DNA from 3 places in the Paenibacillus sp. FSL H7-0357 genome. Region 3 is predicted to be linked to each of the others. Evidence: riboswitches for the same ligand, from Rfam matches in the RefSeq annotation. Region 3 holds a riboswitch; each other region holds the start of a gene.
The links. Region 3 has a riboswitch for cyclic di-GMP ahead of H70357_RS34920 (collagen-binding domain-containing protein). Riboswitches for the same ligand answer to the same signal wherever they lie in the genome.

Region 1: it holds a riboswitch for cyclic di-GMP, as region 3 does, so the genes downstream of both, H70357_RS32300 (flagellar assembly protein A) here and H70357_RS34920 (collagen-binding domain-containing protein) in region 3, are expected to answer to the same signal.
Region 2: it holds a riboswitch for cyclic di-GMP, as region 3 does, so the genes downstream of both, H70357_RS15175 (hypothetical protein) here and H70357_RS34920 (collagen-binding domain-containing protein) in region 3, are expected to answer to the same signal.

The regions. Positions count from the first base shown of each region.
Region 1 is NZ_CP009241.1:7,314,950-7,318,193, forward strand. Features, by position in the region: gene H70357_RS34700 (FUSC family protein) at 1-974, shown strand, start outside; cyclic di-GMP riboswitch class I at 1,245-1,337, shown strand; gene H70357_RS32300 (flagellar assembly protein A) at 1,443-3,244, shown strand, end outside.
Region 2 is NZ_CP009241.1:3,507,280-3,510,523, forward strand. Features, by position in the region: gene H70357_RS15160 (DUF4179 domain-containing protein) at 1-309, opposite strand, end outside; gene H70357_RS15165 (sigma-70 family RNA polymerase sigma factor) at 278-856, opposite strand; gene H70357_RS34350 (aminoglycoside 6-adenylyltransferase) at 977-1,744, shown strand; cyclic di-GMP riboswitch class I at 1,871-1,962, shown strand; gene H70357_RS15175 (hypothetical protein) at 2,013-3,068, shown strand; gene H70357_RS15180 (hypothetical protein) at 3,208-3,244, shown strand, end outside.
Region 3 is NZ_CP009241.1:513,938-517,181, reverse strand. Features, by position in the region: gene H70357_RS34920 (collagen-binding domain-containing protein) at 1-1,918, opposite strand, end outside; cyclic di-GMP riboswitch class I at 2,002-2,091, opposite strand; gene H70357_RS02280 (YhjD family protein) at 2,715-3,128, shown strand.

The DNA.
Region 1 (3,244 bases), 890 kb from region 3:
CACCGCTTGCCGCAATTCTTATCACCCAAGGAAGCGTCAAGGCTTCGCTGGAAAAAGGGATTTACCGTCTGATGGGCGTTGTGCTCGGTGGAATTGTCAGCCTGCTCGTGGGCCATTTCTTCGACGTGGGGGCACTGTCTATTCTGCTGATGCTGTTGATCGGCATCGGTGTGGCCACCGCATGCCGGATTAACATTCAAGCCGTTTCCCAGGTCGGTGTGACCTCCGTGCTGGCATTGACCTTTTATCAGGACCCTTATATCGTGTGGAGAGTCGCGGAGACCTTAATCGGCGTGCTGATTGCCTTAATAATAAATATGATTATCGTCCCCCCCGGGGGGTTCGTCAAGGTTAAACGCCTGGCACTGGAAGGGACCCTGCTGCTGGCCGATGCCTTGACCGGACTCGCCGCAGAGAGCAGCAGTTCCAAGCAGGCTCCGGAGAGGCTGGTGCGTTCCGGACAACTGCTGGCGAAGAGCGACAAGCAGCAGAAAGAGCTGCACTATACGTTATCCCATTATCAATGCCGCGGCGGATTGCGGTCATTGACACAGGCAACCTCGCATCTGCAGAAGGTTCACCGCTACGTCAAGGAGATCGCCGAGGAGATTTCCCTCCTGCCTGCACATTATGCCGCAGCTGACTGGATGACAGAGGTCGTAACGGCAACCGCAGACTGCATCGCCTTGTATGGAACCAAGACTTTGTCCGATGCCGAATGCACCCGTTCGCTCCCCGAAGCGCTGCGCCGTGCCCGGGATCTGCAGTTCGCCTGGTTCTCCGAGCTGCAGGGTCAATGCTCGCTGACAGCAGTCCGCGATCTCGGAGCCGTCTTCTCCCATCTTAACCGGGTGCTGGAGGAAATTGAACGGGCCGATTATGCAGCCACAGTTATACCGGCACCAGCCTCCGTCCGGTCCGGAAGCGCGCGCGCCGTACATCTTGTTAAAAGAGGGCTCTCCCACAAGCTATAAGCTTGGGAGCGTCCTTTTTTTTGCAGAAACGACCCTGTCCTTTGAGAAAAAGGCAGGGTCGTTTTTGCTTGTAATATCGCTTGGACTCAAAGCCGTCCCTTTTAAAGGGATACCAGAGAGATTTATTATTAATAAGTTGAAAAATTAATACTAAAGTACTAGAATTAAGCTTGTTTGTAGATTTATTTTGGCAACCAATCCAGTATTGAACATTCCCTGTCGATTTGAGTCGATTAAATGACCTCATGCTGAATGTATATCATTGATCTATTTTTTTAAAGGCAAACTTCCCGAAAGGGCAGGACGCAAAGCGATGGGCCTAAGAATGTGAGACTATCCATTCATGGTCGCCAGGCTGCCAATTGAGATGTGACTTGGGTACCGGTAGATTAAGACAATCTATCATAGTCCATGATGCTCTTTTCTGTACAGATGCCATTGATTATACGAAGAAGCGAGGTTAGAGTAATGCCACAGCATATCATCGAGAAATTCAGGCATGTATTTCATACCACAACGCCAATCGGGAACCCCGATCTTCCGGCTCTGCCCTCTGTGCAGGCTAAGCCGCTCCGTGGGGGAGATGAGGATAAGAACGGACGTATTATCGTACAGAACAACCAAATATTCATCACTCCTCCTCTGCCCGGCGGCAAACCCGCTGTCATTTCCTCCGTTCACCCTGTGGTGTTGAATATTAACCGGAAGACGGTGACAGATCCTACGGAAGTAACCCCCACAGACCGTATCACCTGGGAGATTTGCGAGAAGCCGCAGTATCAGATTACCGTATCCGAAGATAAACTGAAGGTCTACTTCACGCTCTACCGTGCAGAAAAGTACGCCTGGAAGCTCGCCAGCTCCCCGGCTGCAGCAGATGTCACGGTCCGGGCGGAACCAAATTGCGGCCTGCTGCTGTCCACCCTTACGGTGGACCAGATTATCGCCGGCTTCAAGAAAAGCTCCATTATGCGCGATCTCAATATTCCAGCTCTTTATGCAGAGCTGAACAACCCTACCTATCTCCCGGTCTGCATCGCTGAGGGTAAAGCCCCTATTCCCGGCAAGAATGCCCGGCTGGAGCTGTTATTTGCTGAGGACAGGGAATATGAATTCATTCGGACTGCCGATCCTGCAGATTTCCCGAACCATCCAAGGGTTCCCTTTGTCCAGGAGGGAGAGGTCATTGCCTGTAAGCTGCCTGCGGAAGAGGGAGTGCCCGGCATCGACGTGTATGGCGGAATTATTCCCTCCCCGCCGCCGCAAGACATTCAGCTGGTCACTAAAGAATGTACAACCCTGCTGGCGGACGGCGGGATCGTCTCCCTCCGCCAGGGAAGGCCCCGCTTAACGGGATGCGGTCTGAACCGCAAGGTTTTTGATTTCCCCCAGACATATCTTGTTCCCGGGGATACGGACCCCGAAGCCGCCAAAATGATGTTCCCGGGTGATGTGGTCGCCACTAATGATATCGGAAACCAAACCATCCTTGAGGCGTTGGGAAATGTATACATATACGGCGATGTTACGCATGCGACAATCACAGCTACAGGCAGCATTTTTGTCCAGGGCAAGGTTGTCAGCAGCCAATTGTACTCCGGTCATTATGGAGCGAGACATAACCGCCTCTGCATGTACTCCGCTCTCTTGATGGAGGAAATGACCAGTCTGAGAAAAGCGTCGCAGCAGTTGGCGAATACCGTCCAATCACGCCAGCAAACCGTAAAATACGGTCTGGTCGTTATGCTGCTGCTGGAAAGCAAATATGACCATCTCCCCGGCCTGATCAGTGATCTCCAGGATGTTATTGCCGGGATGAATCCCGATTATCCTATCGACACCGGGCAATTAAGACATATGCTGGAGGTATTCCTGCACCCGGGGCAGTTCACCGATTTCTTCACGGATGCTGTTCTAAGCACCTTTCTGAGGCTGTTGCAGGATTTGCATGACGCCATATCCGGGATGCAGGAGGAGAATACACAGATCGACATTGCCTCGTCACAGCATAGCATTATTAAATCCGGCGGAGATCTCCATGTTCATAAGGAGGGGATTCTGCACAGCCAGCTGTTCTCTTCCGGCGATGTCCGTTTCGTAATGAACGAAGCGGAGTGCACGGACTCCTCAGTCGAGGCGGCAGGCTCCATCAGCGCACAGACTGTAGGGAAGCAGTCCTCCGAGAAATCGGTGCTTACCGCCGGCAATAATATTACAGTCCGCAAAATCTGCAACAGCGAAGTGACGATTGGAGAATACACCGCCAAGAT
Region 2 (3,244 bases), 3.0 Mb from region 3:
GGTGGATAACGTCTCTGAGACTGTACCTGATCTGCCAATGAAAAACAGTAATGAAGCAATTCCTATCACTGCAGCAACAGAGCTGCCCCACTTTAAACCTCTTTTTAGGGTGCGGCCCGTTTGCATTCCGGATATCTCGGATAATTTTTGCCCGGAGGCGGGCTGTATCTCTGTATTGCGAACTTGTTCCATAACGCGCTCTGTGAAATCATCAGCTAGATTAGAGCTTGTATACAATTGTGAATCCGTCAGTAGATCGTTATCAGTGCCGGACAAGTCATTGTGATTGGTGTAAGCCCATTTTTTCATTGGAACCCTCCCTGGATTTCGACCATTGTTTCTTCAGCTTTTGACGGGCGCGGTGGAGACAATTTTTGACCTGGTGCATAGGCATTCCCGTTATCGCTGAGATTTCCTCATAGGATAATTCATTGGTATAGCGAAGCAGCAGTACAATCCGGTATCGCTCTGGAAGCTTGGCCAATTTCCGGTGCATTTCAAGCTCGTCTTCCTTACGCATATACTGCTCTTCAGGGGTTGGCCCGTGATCCTTCTCCTCCAGTAAGTTGCTTGTTAGGCCAGGGGATTTCCGCCTTTTCAGTGACCTGAAGTGGTTGATCGCAATGGCGTACAGCCAAGCGGCAAAGCTTGATTGGCCATGATGCTCGCGGAGTTTCTGGTATGCTTTGATAAATGTTTCCTGGGCCAAATCCTGTGCATCCTGGTGACTGGCGCCCATACCGAGCAGCAGACCATACAAGCTCGACTTGTATTTGTCTACGAGTACCGCAAAGGCCTCCCGGTTGCCCTGCAGCACTTCGGCAATGATTTGTTTGTCGTTTTCCTGTGCCTTCATCCAGTGCCTCCCATTAATTTATTTGTATATAAGACGCACCAGCGCCACAATATTTCTCACTTTTTATAAAAAAGAAAGATTATGTTCAGATCATACTACACATTGCAGGGGGAAGAGAGAATGAAACAAGACGAAGCAATCCGTCAGGTAGGCTTGGCTGTAAAGGATGATCCGGCAGTCAGGGCGGTATTTCTGAAAGGTGCACATGCCAGAGGACAGCAGGATGTTTACTCGGATGTTGATTTGTACTGTTTGGTCCACAGCGAGGGCTTGACGGATTTTTTAACGCGCAGAATATCCTATATGGAGAGCTATAAACCGCTGATATTCTGGTCGGAAGCTAACTTCGTAGGACCACAAATTGTTGGCGTGTTTGAAGACGGTCTGCATTTCGATCTTTATACAGTGACTGAGGAGAGTCTGAAACAAACCGAGCAAATCCTTGTCCTGCATGATCCCGAGGGATGTCTTGCCAACTACAAAGCAGAGAGCTTCCCCATGTCGGATGTAGAGATTACGAGAATCCTTTCCGGTTTCACTTTCAGTCTTCTGGAATTTGAAACCGCGTATCTCCGCGGCGATTTGCTCTGGGCACACCGGCTTGGCAGTCATCTGGCGGCAGATCTAATGATAGTTCTGCGGCATGTAGCAGATCCTTCTACAGCGCAGCTCGGCATTAAGAGATTGCATCACAAACTCAGTCCACAGCAACTGGATGAGTTAACAGGAGCGTTAAATGCTCTTGGACCGGACGCACTCCCTTCAGGTGTCCAGAAGCTGGTGGACCTCGCTGTGGTGTTGATTGCAGACTTGACCGAACGGCTGTCAGAGAACTGGAATCAGCGTTTTTTCGATTTTATGGTCAAACGGATCTATGCACTATCGTAACAAAACAGATACAGCGAACAATATTTGAATGTGAGAAAAAAGAAGGATAATGACTACTCTTGTCGAATTATAAATTTAGATAGATAATAAATACCAAAATATGTTTGTGATTCGGAAGCGCCAGCTGATGAACAAAGGCAACTCCGCCGAAAGGCGGAAGACGCAAAGCCACCGGTCTAAACCGCTCACGAAAGCGGCATGACAGCGGGGACGCTCATGTAGTTTGGTTTTTTGTTGTCTAAATACAACAAAAGGAGAATAAAAAAACATGTTTTTGAAGATTCGCCACAAAATAAGGCCAGGTTTAGCGTTTATTCTGGCTGCGGCCTTGGCTGCAGGACCCCTGATTGCTACTCCGGTCCACGCAGCTGCGAAGTACACTTTTACAGATGTCAAAACTGCATATAACATGCCGCTTGACTACAACTACAAGTTCACGGGTGACACGATCGCTTCACTGGAGAAGGATAGCAAAGGGGCTTATCAGCTGTACTTACATAACTGGAAGAAGAAGACGACGGAGAAAGTCACTTCTACTAACACGTTCAAAACGAACCTGCAGCTCCTGGGAGACAGTGTTTATTATTATGAGTCTACAATTGAAGTGACTAAACGAATTAATATCTACCCGAAGAAGCTGGTACAGTACAATTTGAAAACAAAAAAAACAAGCGAGCTTCCGCTGGAAGTGAAAACTCCGGAATTACTGGGTGTGGGTGACAAATATTATGCACACAGCAGTGGCTCAGATTTTTACTTCACTAACAAAACGACGCTGGAAACTCAGACCATCAATGATCTCGGTTTTGATCAGGTCCACCAGTTTGTAGATGACAAGTTCATCTATAGCAAATGGGACACCGGCACGTTGTATCTGTATGATCTGCCAAGTTCAAAAACAATTGAGCTTTACAAGCTGAAAGAAAATGAATCCTTCAACCTCGTAGCTTCGAATGGTAAAGATATTGTCTGGATGATTGACTCCAAAGAAGTGGATGCTGCCGGCAAGACCAAAAATTATTTCATTTATATGACGATGGACCGCAGTAAAGCCGGAGCTCCGGTTAAAGTATTGCTTAAACGTGAATGGGTAAATGGCGACCGGAATGATCTATTAATCGTGGGTGACAATTATGCGGTGTTCTCGGAAATGATGAACAATAAACTGGTAGCCCGCGGAGTGAACCTCCGAAACGGGGAACTCTTTTTGCTTGGGGAACGAAACCGCAGTGCGGACAATTTTGTGTATTTCAATAAAGACACACTGATCTCACGCGACGCAAATGACTATATTGTGCTTCGTACAATAGTCAGAACGCCATAAATGAATTTTCAGAAACTATCAAAAAAACAGTGCAATTTGACGATAGTAGTAAAGCGGTAAATTTTGGGTATGAACCTATTTCCAATGAATCCCGCAACCGCAAATTGAAAAAAAACAACTAGAGGAGTGTCGTTAAAAAATGATCGCAGAAACTAAAATGTACCCGGAATTCAACA
Region 3 (3,244 bases):
CTACACTTGTCGGCGCTGGCGTCGGGTCTACCGTTGGCGTTACGCTTGTCGGCGCTGGCGTTGGTTCTACCGTTGGCGCTACACTCGTCGGCGCTGGCGTTGGTTCTACCGTTGGCGCTACACTCGTCGGTGCTGGCGTCGGGTCTACCGTTGGCGTTACGCTTGTCGGCGCTGGCGTTGGTTCTACCGTTGGCACTGGTGTCGGCACTGGTGTCGGCACTGGTGTCGCCGTTGGTACCGGTGTTGGCGCTGGTGTTGGTGTCGGTACCGGCGTTGGTGTCGGTGTTGGCACCGGTGTCGGTGTCGGCGTCGGTACCGGCGTTGGTGTCGGTGTTGGCACCGGTGTCGGTGTTGGCGTTGGTGTCGGTGTCGGTGTTGGTGTCGGTGTTGGCACCGGTGTTGGTACCGGCGTTGGTGTTGGCACCGGTGTTGGCGTTGGTGTCGGCGTTGGCGTTGGTGTCGGTACCGGTGTTGGTGTTGGCACCGGTGTTGGCGTTGATGTCGGCGTTGGTGTCGGTACCGGTGTTGGCGTCGGTGTCGGCACCGGTGTTGGTGTTGGCACCGGTGTTGGCGTTGGTGTCGGCACCGGTGTTGGCGTTGGTGTCGGCACCGGTGTTGGCGTCGGTGTCGGCACCGGTGTTGGCGTTGGTGTCGGCGTCGGTGTTGGTGTTGGCGTCGCCGTTGGCACCGGCGTTGGTGTCGGCGTCGGTACCGGCGTTGGTGTTGGTGTCGGCGTCGGTATTGGCGTTGGTGTCGGTGTTGGCGTCGCCGTCGGTGTTGGCGTTGCTGTTGGTGTTGGTGTCGGTGTCGGTGTCGGTGTCGGTGTTGGCGTTGGTGTCGGTGTTGGCGTCGCCGTTGGTGTCGGCGTCGGTACCGGCGTTGGTGTTGGTGTTGGTGTTGGCGTCGCCGTTGGTGTTGGTGTCGGCGTCGGTGTCGGTGTCGGTGTTGGCGTCGCCGTTGGTGTCGGTGTCGGCGTTGGTGTTGGCGTCGCCGTTGGTGTCGGCGTTGGTGTCGCCGTTGGTGTCGGTGTCGGCGTCGGTGTTGGCGTCGCCGTCGGCGTTGGTGTCGGCGTCGGCCCGACTGGCGGCACCGTTCCCTCAAAGGTATGATGATGCATCTGAATATAACCGCTGAATCCTTTTGCAATAAGGGTACCATGCAGCTCAGCTCGGCTGAATGCCACAAAGGCATGAGGCGCTAACATGGTTCCTTCAATGGTTGTGTTGCCATTTGCTACAGAAGAAGCTTCGTAGAAGTTGAACAGCACATTGTGAGGTTTGCCGTTCCACATTTGAAAATCCGGAATGACGACCTTATTCCCGCTTACATTGATAATTACCGTGGCATTTCCTGCAATGTTGAACTGGAGACCGTTGGTAACCGCCAAATCCGCAGCAGTCAAATGAATGACATTAAAGGAATCCGGAGCGTTAATCGTCATTTTCCCTCCATCTCTGACAAAGGGCTGCGTTTGTTTCAGAGCAGCTAGTTCACTCGAACGCTGAATCAAAAATTGCTCCTCAGCTTGAAAATCGATCGGATGATCCTGCCGCGTACCTCCTTTAAGATCAGCTCCTGAACTTTTCATGCTGCCTCCATACACAGAGGTGCCATAAACTGTTCCATTTGAAAAGTCGATGTTTTTGCCGGCGATAAGCACATCTCCGCCTACAGCATCCTTGGATACGCCATATCCTTGAAGAGTAATGTTCCCTGCAGCAGCAAGCCGTCCGTGGATCTGGTCATTGCTTTGCGCGAAATCTCCAAAGATAAAGGCGTTGAAATTCCCGGCGACTCCCAGCACCGGTGTTGGGGTGTACGGCATGCTTGCCGCCTCTGCATTGATCCCCGGATGAAGCATATTGCCGATGGTTAAAATCCCCGTCAGAATCAAGGCTAATGATTTTTTCTTCAACAACGATGTGCACCTCCTATGTAACTATTCTATGAATGCACAGATTAGCCCGTAACAACAAAAAGACCGCCAAGAAGGGTTAGCTTCATGGCGGCCGGACGATCATGGCACCTTTAGAGTGCTGTAGATTCCTGACTTTGCGTCCCGCTCTTTCGAACGGTTTGCGATTATACATGAGAAGTTGGTAACAGTTGTATTCTATGTAGTCTATGACTTTTGTTACTTTCGGACTAGAATCAGTCTATCTCTTCACCCCTCCGTTTGTCAATCTATTCCTTATTTTTTTTGATAGATTCTCTAAAAAAGTCCTCAATCCCGCATCACATAAGGGTTTCGTTGTATTTGCCGATCATATAAAACAAATTTTCAATATTAAAAATTAGTATATTCGAACCACTTTTCAACTTATGTCGAAACGGCAAAAAAACTGTCACCAGCTCTTGGCAGCAGTTTTTAGTCATTGTCAATTTACATAAGTCAGCGGGCAACAGCCGGACTTAGAATTTGTATATTTTATAACAGCTGAACCCAGCCGATCATGGACATCCATAGTGGAACACTTAGAAACAACCCGAACAACAACCCGCGGCGGAGACTTCCCTCATAATTCATCACAATTCTCCTTATCAATGAGCTTTATTTTTCAATATTTATTATTTCAATTTTAATATAAAATAATTCTTATAATTATTTTGTGAATTATGTCACATTGTTTCAGTTGTTTAGAAATTCCATTGATTAATTTTTGAATAATCGGTTAAAATACGAATATACGTTCTTATTAGAGGTGATTGAATTTATGCATAGAGCGGAGAGTAACGATAATACACTGGTCAAATCCTATATATTGCTTCCGCTGATTTTATCAGCCTTTGAACGGGATTCAGCCATTATGTCGACACAACTGCGGACCCCCGCCCCATACATGGATGTTCTCCGTACTGCTGCGAATGCGGCTACTGCCGATCTGAGGGATGTGCGCGCCGAAATGAGGAAACGCGGAATTAAGGTCTATGAACAGCAGCGGCTCCAGGTCGGCATCGAGGCCAAATTTATATGCCGGGGATATCATGAACGGATGCTGCTGCTGGATGACGTCATCGCTGCACAGGCCGCTATCCATATGCGCAAATACCTGGGACTCGATATCTCCGGCTACCACAGCTATGAGGAACAGTACAAAAACAAATCCGGCCCTCAAGCAAGCCTATAGCCTTTGGTGCGTTGAAGAATAAAAACAGGCCTCGCCATGGGAGTCGGCAAGACCTGTAAAGTACCCGCTATAAATTACATTAAAACCTTCCAATAACCCAATGTGCCGAAAATAAC